One region of the Streptomyces sp. NPDC055966 genome, then DNA from elsewhere that is predicted to be linked to it. Evidence: predicted binding sites of a transcription regulator. Region 1 holds the regulator's gene; the other holds the start of a gene.
The links. The regulator HspR, encoded in region 1, represses chaperone genes until heat shock. The targets are predictions, from matches to a motif close to TTGAGNNNNNNNNNCTCAA.
Positions count from the first base shown of each region.

Region 2: lon (endopeptidase La) is a predicted target of HspR. The motif match lies at 1,487-1,505, and genes of this name have one in related genera.

Region 1 is NZ_JBHJYK010000004.1:440,030-443,401, forward strand. Features, by position in the region: gene grpE (nucleotide exchange factor GrpE) at 1-159, shown strand, start outside; gene dnaJ (molecular chaperone DnaJ) at 196-1,371, shown strand; gene ACFC8N_RS11785 (heat shock protein transcriptional repressor HspR) at 1,377-1,826, shown strand; gene ACFC8N_RS11790 (substrate-binding domain-containing protein) at 2,067-3,173, shown strand.
Region 2 is NZ_JBHJYK010000008.1:262,303-265,674, forward strand. Features, by position in the region: gene ACFC8N_RS19410 (spermidine synthase) at 1-346, opposite strand, end outside; gene ACFC8N_RS19415 (rhomboid-like protein) at 564-1,394, shown strand; gene lon (endopeptidase La) at 1,528-3,372, shown strand, end outside.

The sequences.
Region 1 (3,372 bases):
CGCATCGGCGAGCGCACCATCCGCCCCGCGCGGGTGGCCGTCGCCGAGCCGCAGCCCGGCGCGCAGACCGTCAAGGCCGACGGAGCCGAGGACACGTCCGAGGCGAAGAAGGCCGGTGCCGGCGACGACAAGGAGAACGGTGGCCCGGAGGAGGGCTGACGTCATCACCGCAGACAGGAAGGAGGGACGTCGGGGATGAGCACCAAGGACTTCATCGAGAAGGACTTCTACAAGGTCCTCGGCGTCCCCAAGGACGCCACCGAGGCCGAGATCAAGAAGGCGTACCGGAAGCTCGCCCGCGAGTTCCACCCGGACGCCAACAAGGGCAACGCCAAGGCCGAGGAGCGCTTCAAGGAGATCTCCGAGGCGAACGACGTGCTCGGCGACCCGAAGAAGCGCAAGGAGTACGACGACGCGCGCGCCCTGTTCGGCAACGGCGGCTTCCGCCCCGGGCCGGGCGCCGGCGGCTCCTTCAACTTCGACCTGGGCGACCTCTTCGGAGGCGCGGGCAGCACCACCACCCAGGGCGGAGGCTTCGGCGGCGGGCTCGGTGACGTCTTCGGGGGCCTGTTCAACCGCGGCGGCACCGGTGCGACCCGCACTCAGCCGCGCCGCGGCCAGGACATCGACACCGAGGTGACGCTCAGCTTCACGGAGGCCATCGAGGGCGCCACGGTGCCGCTGCGGATGTCCTCCCAGGCGCCCTGCAAGGCCTGTTCGGGCACCGGCGACAAGAACGGCACACCGCGCGTGTGCCCGACCTGCGTCGGCACCGGCCAGGTCGCGCGGGGCTCGGGCGGCGGCTTCTCGCTCACCGACCCCTGCCCCGACTGCAAGGGCCGCGGTCTGATCGCCGAGCACCCCTGCGCGGATTGCAAGGGCAGCGGGCGGGCGAAGTCGTCCCGCACGATGCAGGTCCGCATCCCGGCGGGTGTCACCGACGGGCAGCGGATCCGGCTGCGCGGCAAGGGCGCGCCCGGCGAGCGGGGCGGACCGGCGGGCGACCTCTACGTGGTCGTGCACGTCGGCGAGCACCCGGTGTTCGGGCGCAGGGACGACAACCTCACGGTCACCGTGCCGGTCACGTTCGCCGAGGCCGCCCTCGGCGGCGAGGTCCGGGTGCCGACCCTCGGCGGCCCGGCCGTCACCCTGAAACTGCCGCCCGGCACGCCCAACGGCCGGACGATGCGCGCCCGCGGCAAGGGCGCGGTCCGCAAGGACGGCACCCGCGGCGATCTGCTGGTCACCGTCGAGGTGCGTGTCCCGAAGGACGTGTCGGGGAAGGCTCGTGATGCGCTGGAGGCGTATCGCGAGGCGACCGCGGGCGAGGATCCGCGGGCGGAGCTGTTCGAGGCGGCGAAGGGAGACTGAGAGAGATGGACGGCCGTCGACGTAACCCGTATGAACTGACCGAGGAGACCCCGGTCTACGTCATCTCGGTGGCGGCCCAGCTCTCCGGACTCCACCCGCAGACGCTGCGCCAGTACGACCGGCTCGGCCTGGTCTCCCCGGACCGCACCGCGGGCCGGGGCCGCCGCTACTCGGCCCGCGACATCGAACTGCTCCGCCAGGTGCAGGCGTTGTCGCAGGACGAGGGCATCAACCTGGCCGGAATCAAGCGCATCATCGAACTGGAGAACCAGGTCGTCGCGCTCCAGTCCCGCGTCGCGGAGCTGGAGGCGGCCCTGGACGGCGCGGCGGCCGCGATGCAGCAGCGCGAGGCCGCCGTCCACGCCTCCTACCGCCGCGACCTGGTGCCGTACCAGGAGGTGCAGCAGACCAGCGCGCTGGTGGTGTGGCGGCCGAAGCGGCAGCGCAACGACTGACGCGTCCGCACGCAGACATCTCCGAAAGGGGCCCGGATTCCGGGCCCCTTTCTTTGCCCTCTCATGAACTCCCCTTGGATGGAGGGTCCGTAAAGGGCGTTTGAAGGTGATTCCGCTGCTCCTTCACAGGTGCAGCGGAGCGTGGTGTTGCGCACTCGTTAAGTAGTTCTTCTTGACGCCGGGTATGCCCTCCGCGTTGTCTTTTCAGACACCTCAAACGCACCTGAAGTGAGCCCTCGCATGCGCCGTATCGCCATAACCGTGGCCGCGTCCACGATGACCCTCTCGCTTGCCGGCTGCGGCATGCTGAACGCGACGGGGGGCGGGGCGAGCGCGAGCCCGAGCAAGGGCAACGACCTGACCGTGGGCCTGCTGCTGCCGGAGACGACGAACACCCGCTACGACAAGTTCGACTACCCCATCATCAAGTCCCAGGTCGCCGAGCTCACCAACAAGCGGGGCAAGGTCGAGTACGCCAACGCCGGCGCGGACGCGTCCAGACAGGCCCAGCAGCTCCAGACGATGATCGACGACAAGGTCGACGTCGTCCTGCTCGACGCGGTCGACGCGCACGCGATCGCTCCCGAGGTGCAGAAGGCCAAGGACGCGGGCATCCCGGTCATCGCCTACGACCGGCTCGCCGAGGGCCCGATCGAGGCGTACGTCTCCTTCGACAACGAACTGGTCGGCGAGGTGCAGGGCCGCAGCCTGCTGGAGGCGCTGGGCTCGCACGCCGACACCTCCGACAAGATCGTCATGGTGAACGGCTCGCCCACCGACCCGAACGCCAAGCAGTTCAAGCAGGGCGCGCTCTCCGAGCTCAACGGCAAGGTGACGATCGCCGCGTCGTACGACACCACCGACTGGAAGCCGGAGAACGCCGAGGCCAACATGGCCAAGGCGATCGGCCAGATCGGCAAGAACAACATCGCCGCGGTCTACTCCGCCAACGACGACATGGCCGGCGGCGTCATCAAGGCCCTGGAGGCGGCCGGCGTCACCTCCCTGCCGCCGATCACCGGCCAGGACGCCTCGCTGGAGGGCGTCCAGCGGGTCGTGGCCGGCGAGCAGTACATGAGCGTCTACAAGTCCTACCCGGACGAGGCCCAGGCCGCGGCCCAGATGGCCGTCGCCAAGGTCCAGGGCAAGGACATCCAGTTCGACGCCCTCACCCAGGACAAGGCCGACAGTCCCACCACCAAGAACATCCCGGCCAAGCTGATCCAGCCGATCGCGCTGACCAAGAGCAACATCAAGTCCACGGTCATCTCGGACGGCATCTACACCGTGGGCGACATCTGCACGGTGAAGTTCAAGGCGGCGTGCACGGCGATCGGTCTGAAGTAGCGGGCACCGCGCCGGCGTTCACCTTCAGCCCGTTCGCCTTCCGCCCGTTCATCGTCCGCCCGTTCGTCTTCCTGCGCAGGCGAGAGCCGGAGCCCGGTCGATATCCGGGCATAACGTCCGTTTATGGCAGCCCTGTCGGAGAGAGCCGTGTTGCGGACCCGGTCGGCGCCGCGCATAGTTGCGCTGCGGAAGTGGCAGC
Region 2 (3,372 bases), on a different contig from region 1:
GCGCCGCGGCGGACAGCCGGCCGAGCGGTCCGTCCCGGTGCCAGCCGATCACCGCCGGTTCGCGCTCCACCACGGTGATCCGCCCCCAGCGCCGGTCCGCGGCGGCGTGTGCGAGCGAGAACCCGACGCCCAGCCCGCCGAGCAGCAGCGCCGGCCCCGGCCGCCCGTCCAGCGCGTCGTACGCCGCGTCGACCAGCAGCCGCTCCGAGCGGCCGTCGGAGGTGTCCATCAGGAAACACCCGTTGGCGATGATCTGGAGCAGCGCGCCGTGTCTGCGCAGCACCACCTCGCCGTACGGGCCGTCACGCCGGTCGAGGACCACGGGAGTGTCGTACGCGGCAGTCATGCCCCCATCCTGCTTGAACGTGTCCTGTCGGGTACGGGAATTGCGGATGACGGTGGCGCGGCCCCGGTGCGACGTACTCGTCCGAGGGGCGTACGCCGGGGTGCGGACGCGAGCGGAATGTAGGAGGTTGCTGAGAATCGGCTTCCGCGTGGCGTCGGTCATAGACATGCGGCCGGTCGAGCCTCAATGGTGGGCGCGACGGAAGGAGTGCCTCATCGTGGAACGGACCGCGACGGGCCCTGCGGCGGCCGCGTCCCCGCCCCCGGCGGGCACGCCCCTGTCCGACGGTGCCGCCGTCGTCCCGGCCCCCGTGTTCGAGGGCCTCCTGGACGGCATGCCCCGCCAGCGCGGCCCCGAGCCGGTGGCTCCCTCCGCCACGCTCGGCCCCGCGCCGGCGGCTCCCGTGCCCGTCGGGGCACCGCGTCCGGTCCCGGCCGCCCGGCTGTGGCGGCTGCTGCCCACCCCGGCCGCCACGCCCTTCACCTTCGGCTACGCGGCCCTCCTCGCCGTCACCTCCGCCGTCGCGGCCGTGGCCGACCCCGGCCTGATGAACACGCTCTACCAGGGCTCCAGCACCGACGTGGCCCATCTGGTGCAGTCGCCCGCGGTGGTGCTCCTGGCGAGCGCGCTGTGGATCGCGGGCGGGATCCTCTCGCCGTACAGCGCGGCCTTCGTGCTGGTGCTCACCGCGCTGGAGCGGCGTATAGGCGGAGGGCGCGCGGCCTGTGTCTTCCTGGCCGGGCACGTCCTGGCCACGCTCGCCACCGAGGTCCCGGTGGGCCTCGCCGTCCTGGCGGGCCATCTCCCGGCCACGTCCCTGCACCGCCTCGACTACGGCATCAGCTTCGGCGTGGCCGCCAGCATCGGTTCCCTGGCCGGTCTGCTCCGCCCCTGGTTCCGCTGGCCCCTGCTCACCGTGGTGGCCGGGCTGCTGCTGAACGACCTGGCCGAGTTCGTGGACCCGATGACGGACTGGGGCCACCTGATCGCTTTGACGATAGGCGTCCTGAGCTGGCCCCTCGTGCGCCGCTGGGCCCGCGCGGTCTGACCTCTCACTGCTTTCACCTGCATGGATCTCTACGTCACCTCCTGATCGCTCACAGCGAACACGTGGGGGGAACACCAGCCCCTGCCCAGAGGTTGAGTCGGCATAGCTCAAGTTGACTGCCGAAGGGGAGATCATGGCTGCTGAGTCCACGGCGTTCACGCTCGTACTGCCCGTGCTGCCGCTCGACGACGAGGTCGTGCTGCCCGGCATGGTGGTTCCGCTGGACCTGAGCGACGCCGAGGTGCGGGCCGCGGTGGAGGCCGCACAGGCCGCCGCCCGGTCGGCGCCCGGGAAGCCCCAGGTGCTGCTGGTGCCACGCATCGACGGCACGTACGCCAAGACCGGTGTGCTCGGTACGGTCGAGCAGGTCGGCCGGCTGGCCGACGGCGACCCGGGGGCTCTGATCCGCGGCCGCGGCCGGGTGCGGATCGGCGCGGGCACCACGGGGCCCGGCGCGGCCCTGTGGGTCGAGGGCGCCCGGATCGAGGAGAGCGTGCCCGAGCCGCTGCCCGGTCAGGTCGCCGACCTCGTCAAGGAGTACAAGGCGCTGGCCACCAACTGGCTGAAGAAGCGCGGCGCCTGGCAGGTCGTCGACCGCGTCCAGGCGATCGAGGACGTCTCCGCGCTCGCCGACAACTCCGGATACTCACCGTTCCTCGCCATCGAACAGAAGGTCGAACTGCTGGAGACCGCCGACCCGGTGGCCCGGCTCAGGCTCGCCGCGCAGCAGCTCCGCGACCACCTCGCCGAGCAGGACGTGGCCGAGACCATCGCCAAGGACGTCCAGGAGGGCGTCGACAAGCAGCAGCGCGAGTTCCTGCTGCGCCGCCAGCTGGAGGCCGTCCGCAAGGAGCTGCGCGAGCTGAACGGCGACGGCACGGACACGGCCGAGGAGTCCGACGACTACCGCGCCCGCGTCGAGGCCGCCGACCTGCCCGAGAAGGTCCGCGAGGCCGCGCTCAAGGAGGTCGACAAGCTGGAGCGGTCCAGCGACCAGTCCCCGGAGGGCTCCTGGATCCGCACCTGGCTCGACACGGTCCTGGAGCTGCCCTGGAACGAGCGGACTGACGACAGTGCTTCCGCCTACGACATCCAGGGCGCCAAGGCGGTCCTCGACGCCGAGCACGCGGGCCTGGAGGACGTGAAGGAGCGGATCACCGAGTACCTGGCCGTGCGCAAGCGGCGCGGCGAGCGCGGCCTCGGCGTCATCGGCGGCCGACGTGGCGGTGCTGTGCTTGCCCTGGTCGGTCCGCCTGGTGTCGGAAAGACCAGCCTGGGAGAGAGTGTCGCCCACGCGATGGGGCGGAAGTTCGTCCGCGTCGCGCTCGGCGGCGTCCGCGACGAGGCCGAGATCCGCGGCCACCGGCGTACGTACGTCGGCGCGCTGCCCGGCCGGATCGTGCGCGCCGTCAAGGAGGCCGGGTCCATGAACCCGGTGGTCCTGCTGGACGAGATCGACAAGGTGGGCTTCGACTTCCGCGGCGACCCGGCCGCGGCCCTGCTCGAAGTCCTGGACCCGGCGCAGAACCACACCTTCCGGGACCACTACCTGGAGGTCGAACTCGACCTGTCCGACGTGGTGTTCCTGGCCACCGCCAACGTCCTGGAGGCCATCCCGGAGGCGCTCGCCGACCGGATGGAGATCGTGCGGCTCGACGGCTACACCGAGGACGAGAAGGTCGTCATCGCCCGGGACCACCTGCTCCCGCGCCAGCTGGAGCGGGCCGGCCTGCGCGAGGACGAGGTCACGATCGACGAGGGCGCGCTGCGCAAGCTCGCCGGCGAGTACACGCGCGAGGCGGGCGTCCGTACCCTGGAGCGCTCGATCGCCCGCCTGCTCCGCAAGGTCGCGGCGCAGCACGAACTCGGCGAGCGGGAGCTGCCGTTCACCGTCCGGGACGCGGACCTGCGCGGTCTGCTCGGGCGTCCGCACCACGTGCCCGAGTCCGCCCAGGACCCGGCCGAGCGCCGTACGTCG